2 regions of the Brevibacillus sp. Leaf182 genome follow, and region 1 is predicted to be linked to the other one. Evidence: a T-box and tRNA genes for the amino acid it is inferred to sense, from the RefSeq annotation. Region 1 holds a T-box; the other holds one or more tRNA genes.
The links. The T-box of region 1 lies ahead of tyrS (tyrosine--tRNA ligase). A T-box ahead of a tRNA ligase gene usually reads a tRNA of that ligase, here a tRNA-Tyr.
Positions count from the first base shown of each region.

Region 1 (6,186 bases):
CTCGACAATCAAACTGCGAATTACTTGGCGCATCAGTGGGGAAAATACGGCACCTCGTATTTTTGGCATTACAGCTCAGAGGATATCGCCAATCCGAATAATGGCCTTGATCTGTACCAAACTCAGAAAGGCGACGCCCTGCGCACCCCTCTCTATTGGTCGCATCCGACAGTGACTGGTTCGTTTTTTTCATGGTCGGCTGCCACCATTCCGGAAGATACACTGTATCTGTATCGGGAGCAAAATCTCCAGCAGCTCATTCAAAATCGTGGGGTTTTTATTAACCATACCTACTTGGCAAGATTTCCGGCCAAAAAGCAAGGCGGGAAATTTGTCATTCGAGATGCCAAAGGTAACTGGATCATTCATCCCGATTTTGACCGCTTGTTGAAGCGAATGGGCGCGCTGCGGGATCAAGGCAAATTGCATTTGACGACGGTACGTGAAATCATGGATTATTGGCTCGCCCTCTCTCAAGTCAGAATGGAATATGCACCAAACGGCTCTGTTGTTCTACACAATGATGGCATGCGCAAGATTTCTGGTCTTTCCATGGCGACAAAAGCTTCGGAAGTCTATGTGAACGGGTTGAAGCCGTCGCAGAAGAAAGCGGATGGCGATCTTATTTTTTGGTTCGATCTGGAGCCGAATGCAGTTGCGGTTATTGCTGCGAATAAAATGGATAGTGCTGCACTCCCGAAATAAAAGGAAAATCAATGCTCTCAAATACAAAAAAGCTTCCCTTCATGTTTCCAGGGAAGCTTCTTATTCCTTCATCTATTGAGACAATTTTACCAAGCTGTAGTTTTTCTTGCCTTTGCGGATAATGATGAAGCGACCTCCGATAGCGAGACTTGGCGTTACTTCCAGTTCCAGATCGGTAACGCGCTCGCCATTCATGGAGATAGCGCCTTTTGTAATATCCTCACGTGCTTGACGCTTGGATGGCTCAATGCCGATCTCAACGAGCCAGTCGACAATGTTCTTCGTTTCGAGGGTAGATTCGAATGTCGGCATTTCTTTGAACCCTTGCTCGATCTCATCTGCCGATAGTGATTTAATATCACCTGTAAACAAAGCTTCTGTAATACGCTTCGCCTGCTCCAGCAATTCCTCGCCGTGCACAAATCTCGTCATTTCCTCAGCTAGCGCTTTTTGAGCTTCGCGTTTATGTGGCTCGGATTGTACTTTTTCAGCCAGCTCTTCAATTTGCTCTTTCGAGAGGAACGTAAAGTATTTCAAGTATTTCACAACATCGCGGTCATCCGTATTCGCCCAGAATTGGTAGAATTCGAATGGTGTTGTTTTGTTTGGATCAAGCCAAATGGCTCCTCCTGCTGTCTTCCCGAATTTCGTACCATCTGCCTTCAGCATCAGAGGAATGGTGAGACCGAATGCTTTCGCTTCTGGTCCTTCTTTTTTGCGGATCAGATCGAGACCGCTAGTGATGTTGCCCCATTGGTCGGAACCGCCGATTTGCAGTTGAACATCTTCATGTTTGTACAGATGCAGGTAATCCAGCGATTGCAGAATTTGATAGGAAAACTCCGTAAACGAGATGCCGCTTTCCAGTCTGCTCGACACAACATCCTTGGCAAGCATCGTATTGATGCTGAAGTTTTTACCGTAATCTCGCAAAAATTCAATGACATTGATTTTGTGTGTCCAGTCATAGTTGTTCACCAAACGGATTTGGTTGTCGCCTTCTGTTACGAACAGCTTCTTCATTTGTGCGGTGAGCGCATCTACGTTCTCCTGAATTTGTTCCAGTGTTTGCAAAGAGCGCTCAGATTGACGTCCGCTCGGATCACCAATCGTCCCTGTTGCACCACCGATCAAAATGACCGGACGATGACCAGCGAGCTGGAAGCGTTTTAGTACCATGAAAGGAATCAAGTGACCGATATGCATGCTGTCACCTGTTGGATCGACACCACAATATAGCGAGACTGCTTTTTCATTCGTTAATTCTCGCAGCCCTTCTGCATCTGTTTGCTGATTGATGGCTTCGCGCCATTCGAGTTCGTCGATAATATTCACTGCCATACACTCCTTCAATCTCCTATGGTAAAAACAAAAAATCGCCCCTTGTCTATTGTAGACATAGGGACGATTGAATAACCGTGTTACCACCCATCTTGCACCAATGAACCCAGCGTTAGCGCAGGCCATTCATGCCACTCGTAGCGAGTTATCGTTCGCGATTCCGCTCGGCATTACCCGAGATACTCCAGAGTGTAATTCGCTCGCTTATTGTGTACCGGGTTCCATCAACCCCCGGCTTTCTAGGACAGGGAATAAGCTGCTACTGGGCTCTTTCAACGTATGTTTCATATGAAATTAAAGTCAGTATAGTGAATTCAAATAGCAATGTCAACCATGTTGCAATGATTCCGCTACGATCCCTTATTTTATTTTCGTGAGACCGTCGGAGGTGAGTTCAAAAACAGTTGTTGCGACTTCATGTAAATACCTTCGATCATGCGAAATACTGATAATCACACCGTCAAAAGCCTTTAAGGCGCTGCACAGAAACAGGAGTCGTCAACGGACTGAAGTTTCGGGTCGGTGCATCCAGTATCAATATTTCGAACTGATCCAAAATCATTTTCCCCAATAATCGGACTTTTTCCAGCCCCTTGATCGATAAATGAATCTGTTTCGATAGCTGTTTGTTCGTTATTTGCAGTACTTCCAATGAAAAGTCGAGGATTTGTTTACTGCCAGGCACATGTACCGCAGAATCAAATCGGGTTTCTGTTCCAACAGACTTAAAAAACGGTATTTGAAACGCTCACCACCGGACAGAACACCCATCTTTTTATCTGAATCCAATTCACAAGTTCTTTGCTCCAATGATTTTCGGCAAAAAAGTCGGCGATGGTCATTTGTTTTTCTTCGTCCGATAGCTCCTGAGAAAGAAAACCCATGGAACATTCGTTTCTCAACACTTTCCCTTCAAATGTGCTCTTGTTTATTTATGATAGGATTGGCTTTTCCAATAAATAAACAGTTGCGCAAATGATTCACCCTCCGTTCCACGTAGTTGCGTTCAATATAGCATGGCCTTCTAAATAATGTAAATGAAGCAGCTATTCGACCAAGGCCAGCACTTGTGCAAGCTTGTCTTTGAGGGGGGAAGCTTCCTTTTTTACCGCCTGTGCGAGCTTCTTATTCCCTCCAAAAAGACGATAAATAACAGTCTCCCGATGGTAATCTTCCATTGCTGCAAGCTCCTCTATGAGTGCATCCACCAGTTCGGCACGATCGAGGGTGATATTTTTCAAAGGCTTCGCCGAGTCGCTACTGCCAAGCACCAGAGAGACGAGTACGGGGATATTCTCTACGGTTATACCATGCGCCTCCATAAAAGCCATGGCAAAATCGTCCTGGGCAGACTGATGCTCCGTGTCGACCAGCTCCATATAGCGGCGAAAGAGTGGAAAATAATCGCTGCTAGACAAGCCAAGAGCCAGCACCGCATAGGTGCCAGGCATGACGGATTTTTCACTAGGCTCTACATCCCCGTACCAAGCAAACTCCTCCATCGCAAGCTCGGCATATTCTGCGATTTTCGGGTATAAGCCAGGATATCGGGACGCATTGCCAAAAAACTGGTGGAGACCTGACTTCGCCAGTTTTTTTACTGGCAGGTAGTGCTTTTCGCTGCTTTTCAGCTTGAGCTTGTACCCTTTAGGAAAGCCTTCACGCAAAAGGCCGTTGATAAAATCGATGGCTTCACCGTAGGCCGTTTCTTCCTCAGATATAATCCGGATGTCGATCGCTTGCAAAACATCATTGGCATTTGCTTGAATCAGACTGCTTTTATACTCGTTTTCAAAGCGACCACTGCCCCGTTTTACGTAGTCCGCAGCCTGCTTGGAGCCAAGCTGAACAGCGAGGTCCAGGAACTTCTTGCGGGTGTCCGACTCCTTGTTACCTATTGCGAGAGCGACGTACAGGAAAAAGTCCAGCTCCTCCGTTTTTAGTTCCTGACGTTCCTGCTCAGGTTTCAAAACCCAATCCATTCCATAATGCCCGGTACGATCGAAAAATTTGACTAAAAAGCGCTCATTCGCCCAGCCTTTTAAAGCTAAAGTAGCGTGGTATGTCCACGAATCACTGCGTTCTTTATTGGAGCGCAGCTTTTCACTAAGACGCTGGATGAGTGGTTCGATAAGCTCTTGCTTCTGTTCCATCAAATCAGGATTGACGAGACAATGGGCGAAGAAGAAATCGTCTCTTTCTTTCGGACGTACAGGAAGCTCCGCTTTAATTTTTGTCTCGATAAATTGATCCAGTGTTTGTTTTAGACTCTCGCGTTTTCGCTCGTTCATGAAATGGCGAGCATGGCATTGCACCGATTGTTTCCACTCGAATTCGAAAACAAGCTCGAAGTGGTAATTAAAAAAGTGAGAATCATAGTCGGTGGAATGGAACAGGGATTCCATTCGATCACACAGTGCGGGGAAAAACTCATTCATGAGCATTTCCTCTGTAAGCTCCTCAATATAAGAGCCAGCATCGTATTTGTACGAGTCGTCACTCCAACTGAAAGGTTCGTGGACATCCACGTGGATTTTGCCATTGGTCCAATTAGGTTTTCCTTTTCTCCACGCCACTCTCAGGTAGTCTTTGACCCCCGCCTGCAGTAGACTCCAGTCTTTGATCTCTTTGATCCGCTGGTTCTCTTTTTGGTAAATTTCTTGGATGGAAGTCCATACTTCGTTTAGAAATGCTTCTGTTGCCTGATGCATTGACTGACTCTCCTCCTCGCCAAAAACAGCGCTGTCGCCTTAACCGATGACCTTGACGACATTGCCCTCGCTATCGGTAATATTCGTTTTCACAATGTTGATGGCAATTCCTTTCAGGGAAGGGATCTCAAAGCTGCTTTCCTTTGGAAGCAACTGCTTGGTTAGCGTAATCGTTGTCGCGTCATCGAGGACAAAGCGAATGACGTCCTCCCCTGGATTACATTCAGGCTTCTCTCCTGCCTCAAATACAACGCGGACATCAGGTCCCACGAGGCTCAGGCTTTCTCCTTTTCGCATACGTCCACGGAGAATTTTTCCGATGACTTCCGCTTGCTTAGCTCCCAACCTCAAGGTCGAAGGCGTTTTTTTCAATAAGCCCTTTTTACCCGGCTCCCAGCCAAGCTGGCTCACAAACAAATAGGCAGTGTTGGAGCCTTCTTGTTCCATGCCTTTTTGCACAGCATCAGAAACGGTAGAGTTGCGAAGGAGTGAATCCCGCTCGAGATCGGTTATGTAGAAAGGCATGTACGGCAAACCAGATTCGAGTACGCCACGTGTATTCCAAGCCATCATCGCATCTAGTTCATCACCTGTGATCCCGACCATTTGCAAGAATTGCACTCGACCATTCGGCGTATCGATTTCGGCAAGCTGTGGGTCTGTGACAAAAGCGAGCGCAGTCAGTTGGGTATCGGCGCCCAAGCATATCGGACCGTTTGCATCCAAATGATCACCTGCATGAAAAACATTGCCCGTGTTGAATACGTAACGTCCCATATTTTGAAGCAGATTCAGCGCCCAGGCAGGCGGTTCTTCCTCGTCGTCCTTTCGCGCCAATCGAAACGTCAATTCAAATCCAAAACCGCTTTCCTCTTCATTCTCGGATTCCTTTTCATACAGCTCAGTAAATCCGTAGGTCACAAAATGCCAATGCGGGTAAGGCTCGTCTGATTTATAGGCGCTTATTCCATCCAATGGATCGTGACCACCCAGCGCATACGAGATGAGCGTCCCGTAATGCTTAGGCTCCTGCTCTCCATAAATCTTTCTCATCTCCTGATCAATGGCATCCCAGCCCGCGGACATCATTTCTTCGTTCATTTCTTCGTTCATTTCTTCGCTCATCTCTCTTACCTCCTATGTAATGACAGTCTTAACAATAGCCAAAATGAATTTTGGATACTCTATTAGACGGTCAATACCACTTAGCAAATTACATCGTTCTCATTCCCTTCTATTCAAAAGTCTTTAATGAGCTTGTGCTATCCCATTCGGAACGACTGGCTTCGATAACCAGTGCTGGTCGGTTTGTACATGATTTTTGCGTACAAACTTGGCGGCAGATTGTTTAAAATCTTCGTACGGAAACCTCTCCGTTACTCGTACCACGTACCCCTCTTGTTCCCCGCCGAAGACAGATTGTTTGGTG
Region 1 is NZ_LMPN02000036.1:118,836-125,021, reverse strand. Features, by position in the region: gene ASG16_RS27095 (hypothetical protein) at 1-705, shown strand, start outside; gene tyrS (tyrosine--tRNA ligase) at 778-2,046, opposite strand; T-box leader at 2,103-2,331, opposite strand; gene ASG16_RS31415 (hypothetical protein) at 2,507-2,731, opposite strand; gene ASG16_RS27080 (DUF6138 family protein) at 3,093-4,757, opposite strand; gene ASG16_RS27075 (suppressor of fused domain protein) at 4,797-5,858, opposite strand; gene ASG16_RS27070 (RNA ligase family protein) at 6,006-6,186, opposite strand, start outside.

Region 2 (6,186 bases), on a different contig from region 1:
GGCATTATCGTCATGGGCGTTTCCAATCCATCAAGCGCCTTGGCTTACACATTGGCGTATACACTCGGTTTCGCCATTCCATTTTTTGTCATGACGTTCTTCATCAGTAAAGTGAACGCGATTGTGAAGTATTCCGACCTGTTTATGAAAATCGGAGGAGCCATTATGATTTTGTTCGGTATCCTTCTGTATACAGATAAACTGACGGATATTACACGCGTTCTCATTCAAATGTACGGAGGCTTTACGGGATTCTAACTCAGTAGGGCAGAGGTGACAAAATGAAAAAGCTGTTGCTCGCGGTACTCGTATTAGTGGGGGTCGGACTTGCTGTTTGGGAAAAGCCTCAAGAAACAGCCGCAATCGTAGCAGAGGTTCAAAAACCGGAAGTTGGCTTTGCAGCTCCTCATTTTACACTGACAGGATTGGACCAGCAGACGTACAAGGTAGAAGGAAAAAGGACGAAACCATTAGTCTTGAACTTTTGGGCTTCCTGGTGTGGACCATGCAAGCTGGAGGCACCTGATTTACAGAAAGTCTACGAAAAATACGGCGGACAGGTTGATTTGTATGGCGTGAACGTCACGAGCAATGATAGCCCGGAAGCAGCTATAGCCTTCGTCACCAACTACAAGCTGACATTTCCAATACCGATGGACGTAGCTGGAACCGTGTCAAACCGTTACAAGGTGATGGCATTCCCAACTACTTACTTGATTGACGCAGATGGGATCGTACGAAAGAAGATAATCGGCATGGTTGATGCCCCTACACTGGAGCTGGAACTGCGACAGTTGTTAAGTCCAAATCCATAGGGAAGACTTATCGTCGCTTGGAGAGAAATCTCCGGCGGCTTTTTCTATTTGTTGACACGTTTGACAAGGCCCATTTTACAGGTGGATATCTTGATTTTGTATGCTTGCCTAAAGAGCGGGGGTGTTCTTCTTCATAGACTGGAGTGATCCAGGGCAAAGGGAGGAGAACGGATGGCCAAAGGCAAAAAGATAAAGAAAAAGAACACGCGACAGCACCCCAATCAAGTACAGTTGAAAATCGTAACGTCCCATACATGTCAAGTATGCAAGCAGCAATGTGCACGAGGGTTGGCATATCTAGAACAGATGTCCCAGCCCGGCGCGATCGGCTTTGGTGTACCATGCATCCTCACAAAGCAAAAACCATAGTTTGTCCTTTTCCAGTGCAAGTGTCCGGTTCACAGGAGATAGTCCCTTTCCTTTCATTCAAGAGGGACTATCTTTTTTGGCGTGAAAAGCGAGGAAAAGCGGAGTTGCATGTAGAAGTGAGACCTGTACAGAAGAAAGCGGAGGGGGAATCGTCTACGGATCAGGTGAGAGTAGCTTTAAAAAAACATTATCAGTTAGATGTTAAGCGTATTGAGCGCATTGCATATGGCTTATGGGAAGAAAGCTTTTCTGTTTGGACAAGCAGTCAACGATATTATGTAAAACGGTTTTATGCCAAATGGCGCTTGCAAACTCGCTATGAGGAGATGCTTAATGGTCTAGCACTCAGCCAAGAACTACGAGAGAAAGGCTTTCCTGCACCGCGTTTGCTACTCCCTCATCATCAGGAATGGCTTGCCCATGATCAGGGAGAGACGTACCAAGTAAATGAATGGATCGACGGGCGTAGCTATCATCCAGGAGAATTGCCACTTCGTGAAGCAAAGGCGATGGGGGAGCTGTTAGCCCATTTTCATCGCCAATTTGATCCTCTTCCCCCCTTTGAGGACGTTCCCATGCTTTCGCCTTCCAAAGCAATTGCAGATTGCCGAGAGTTATGGAGTCAGTATCAGAAAGAGCAGGGAGCATTTCCAGGATACGTACGTGAAATACTTGAGCAGCAAATTTCCTTGTTGGAGACGGTGAGCCATGAATACGTTTCCCGTTTGCCAGTGCCCTCGCTCCGAGGTAGATGCTTTCATTCGTATTGGGTCGAACAGCTCATTTTTCATCCAAATGGCGAGGTGGCTGCACTCGTAGACTGGACAGATGGTGCCGGAAGGGAAGGGTATTGGGCAAAAGATCTGGTTGCAGGGCTTCACTTGTCAGCACTTCAGTACGAAGGGATTCTTGCGTTCTGTGAAGGGTATCAGGCTCATCATCCACTACCAAAATCAGAGTGGCAAGCGGTGCTGGCGAAGCTCTGCTACGGACATTTGGCGTCAACGAATTTTTTAGATAGCTGGCTCGTCAAGCACAACCGTCGTATGGAGCATTGGGAACAGATTGCGATGACTTGGACCAGGCTCGTTCCAGAGCGATTCCACCTTTGGCACAAGCTAGAACAAGGTCTATTGGATATGCTTTTCCCGGATTATCAGCAGGCCACCGTTGTGGTTGGCAGGGATAACGAATGAACCTCAAGATACCAAGCTGGCAGGTTTAAGAGTCGTGTATTATACTGGAGGGACTGATGAAAGCAAACGGAAGGAGTGGAAATACATGCGTCCGTTACAGATATCACCTGATACGGCTGTCAAGCTGGCCGAAGCACTTCAGGTACCTTTAGAGCGCCTCATGCACATGCCGCAGCATATTTTGTTACAAAAAATGATGGAGTTGGCAAAGCAAGAGAAAGAAGAAAGTGAGCGAGAGTCTGAAAAGCAAGACTAGATTCATTACACACGAGGAGGAGAATAAGATGGGGGCAAACGTAGCACATAAATTCCGTACGGGGCTCAAGCCACAAGCGTTCGTGGAAAGCATGACAAAAAATCAGGATACATACAAAAACTGGTCGGATGCATTTTCATGGGAGGATGAACAAGACCGTGCGTTTTTTGCCTCTCTCCAGCATCGTGATGACCTCAGATGCTTGATTTTGGCTGCGGATTGGTGTGGCGACGTCGTTCGCAACTTGCCAGTCGTCTTGCATGCCTTGAAAGAAACTGACATGCCAGTGGAAATTATGGTGATGGAAGAGCATCTCGATCTTATGGATGAGTTTCTCACAATGGGCGGTCGGGCGATCCCCGTTGTTATTTTCGCGGACACGGGTGGACATGTTCTGGCAAAATGGGGACCACGACCGAAGCATGTCCAAGCTGTTATGACGGTGTTTAAACAGCAAAACCCGGACCGAAACGCAGCAGATTATGAAGAAAAGATCAAAGTGGTCCGTGCCGAAATGCTCGAACAGTATGGAGAAGGCACTGGCTACCAGCAAGTGATTGTCAAAGAACTAAGAGAGCTGCTTTCCTCGATCTAATCGATCACATCAATTACAGGGCGGAGTCACGGCTCCGTCCATTTTCGTGCAGAAGGGCTGAATAACATGTATTACTACGGGAATGAAACCATTATGTCCTTGGAGCAGGTGCTTCGCTTAAAAGCATCGGAAGTTCGAATTCTGGAGTGGGTACGTACCTACGAGTTTTTAGAAAATAGTTATGGGATCGATGAAGCCGTTCCCTACTTCTTGGAGATAAAATGCGAAGAAGACCAAGTGAAGATTCGCAAAAACCGCATACTAGACTTCCCGGAGTACTCCTGTGAGGGAGAAGAAACATTTCAAGAAGTGGACGAAGCGCTACGCGTCTTTCACGAGTGGGCACAGGAGATCTTGGAGAAAAAAGAGAGTCAATCTAAATAAATATATTGACGTCAAACAAAGTTCATGGTAGATTAATAAATGTCGCTTCTGGTTGAAGAGAGTAGACGCAGAAGATAGACAGCACATATTGTGGGGAGATAGTGAAGTGGCTAAACACGGCAGACTGTAAATCTGCTCCCTCCGGGTTCGGCGGTTCGAATCCGTCTCTCCCCACCATTGATTTTCTATCGATGATGTGCTATTTTATTCATAGTTTCACATGCCGGTGTGGCGGAATGGCAGACGCGCGCGACTCAAAATCGTGAGGGAAACCGTGGGGGTTCAAGTCCCTTCACCGGCACCATATCAAAAACGAATGCACACTAACCATGATGTTTACAGACGCATGGAAGGTGTGCTTTTTCATTTACGGAAAAACACAAAACAATTCAAATAGCGGCGATTCTAAGACTGGATTTTCAGGTCTTAGGTCGCCGCTGTTTCATTTTTGGGAAAAGAACTAGCTAACTTAAAAGTTCAATTCGGCAATCGTCTCGCCAAACAGGACCATGCCATTTTTTTGAAATCCGAGTGAAGCGTAAAGGTTTTCGGCTGCGACATTGGCTGGGGCATAACCAATGACAATTTTTTGACAATCTTCTTTTGCTTTCAGGATATCAATGACTTGCGAGATCGCAGCACGTCCGTAACCTTGCCGTTGATACTTTGCATCAACTAAGAGTCTGTAAATCCAGTAGTTTCCATCGTCGGGGTCAAGACCGTACATGACAAAGCCAACCATCGTGTCATCGTGGTAGATGGCCAAAGGGACAAATGTAGTTTGAAACTTTGCTTCAGCGATGGAGTAGAGGTTCGGGGCAACAAATTCACTCTGTTCAGGCGTAGGTTCCAGTTCAATACACTCTTCCCAGTTTTCCAGGGTTATTTCACGAAGTGTCACAGACATCTAATCACATTCATCCTTCCAGGTGTTTTTTACCAATATATTACATTTTATCCTACGTGAAAAGGCAGCCAAAATCAATAGTGTGTACAAACTTTTTTCCATTCTATGCAGCGCTAAAAAGGGAAGGAAGAAATGGAATTCATCCAATTTTCAGAAATAACATTTTATGGAAAATTCATTTGACACTATAGAAGATTCATCTATATAGTTGGAATTGGAAGTATTTGTAATCAATTAGATTTTTTACCATTTATGAATTGTGATGATATCTTCGCAATTCCGAAAGGGGGATATGCATTGCGCCAGGATAAGAAGCAATTGAAGGTGGGATATCCTTTAAGCCATCCACAAAAGCGTATCTGGTATACGGAAAAATTACATCCACAGCTTCCTATCCATACGTTAGGGGGGATGGTTCGGGTTCAAGGCAAGGTCAAACTGGATGTACTGGAAGCGGCCATTCACCTGTTCATTCAAAAGAACGATGCTTTGCGACTCAACTATCAGGAGGAAGAAACAGTCCTTCAGTTTGTTGGAGAGTACGAACTGGAGCCCTTGCAGGTGTTTGATTTCAGACAGGAACCGAATGCCCCTGATCGGTGCAGACAATTCCTGCAAGCTTTGTTTGCAAAGCCGTTTTCGATCGGACAAGAGCCTCTATTCTACTTTTGTCTGATTCAACTGAGTGACGAAGAAGCGGGATATTTTGTGAAGTTTCACCATTTGATTGCTGATGGTTGGTCTATCTCCATTATGACAGAACAAATTGCTCACTATTATGACACGTTGTTGGCAGGCGGTACCGTTCATCTAGGGGATGAACACGCTTATCAAGCTTTTGTCGACAGGGAGCATGCCTATTCTCAGTCTGAGAGATTTGAAAAGGACAAGCGATACTGGCGGGACAAGTTTCAGAGCTTGCCTGTGATCACGACATTACAAAAGGCAACAGATACGACCGAAGGCAAGCGCAAAGTCTATGCATTCAACCGAGAAGATTCGACAAGAATACGCCAGTTTGCAGACCAGATGAAATGCTCGCTAAATTCCTTGTTTGTGGCTCTCGTCAGTCTTTACCTTCAGCGCTGCACGAGGCAAGAAGAAATCGTGATCGGTACGCCGCTGTTAAATCGTTCAGGCAAAGTGGAGCGCAAAATTTTCGGGATGTTCACAAGCACCATGCCATTTCGTCTGGCAGTTCCGATGGAAATGGATGCTCTCGATTATGTCAAATATGTCAACAGGGAACTCACTTCCTGTTTTTTTCATCAGAAATATCCGTACGATTTGCTCGCTCAAGAGTTGGAATTGAAGAAACATGGCTATGACAGCTTGTTTCAGATTTGTGTCAATTATTACAGCACGCAGCTGCCCTTCACCCTTGGCGGGCACCCCGTGACGAATGAGGAGTTTTACAACGGTCACCAGTTGTATTCGCTCCAAGTGATTATTAGGGAATGGGCTATAGATGAACGATTGACGCTGGAATTGGATTACAAGATTGCCGAGTACACGGAAAATGAGGTTGATCGAATTGTGGATCATCTCATAAGGCTGCTCAATCAGATGATCTCGAATCCAGAAGTCCCGCTGTCCAATCTGAACTTCCTTGCTGACGAAGAGCTGGCACTACAACTCAAAACATGGAACGATACAGCGGCTTC
Region 2 is NZ_LMPN02000037.1:455,544-461,729, reverse strand. Features, by position in the region: gene ASG16_RS29130 (cytochrome c biogenesis CcdA family protein) at 1-258, shown strand, start outside; gene ASG16_RS29125 (TlpA family protein disulfide reductase) at 282-815, shown strand; gene ASG16_RS29120 (hypothetical protein) at 987-1,184, shown strand; gene ASG16_RS29115 (phosphotransferase enzyme family protein) at 1,289-2,380, shown strand; gene ASG16_RS29110 (YycC family protein) at 2,466-2,636, shown strand; gene ASG16_RS29105 (thioredoxin family protein) at 2,665-3,231, shown strand; gene ASG16_RS29100 (hypothetical protein) at 3,298-3,615, shown strand; tRNA gene ASG16_RS29095 (tRNA-Tyr) at 3,708-3,792, shown strand; tRNA gene ASG16_RS29090 (tRNA-Leu) at 3,838-3,919, shown strand; gene edeQ (edeine self-resistance N-acetyltransferase EdeQ) at 4,085-4,522, opposite strand; gene edeP (edeine non-ribosomal peptide synthetase EdeP) at 4,820-6,186, shown strand, end outside.
Region 2: it encodes a tRNA-Tyr, which carries the amino acid that the T-box ahead of tyrS (tyrosine--tRNA ligase) is inferred to sense. The anticodon was not compared.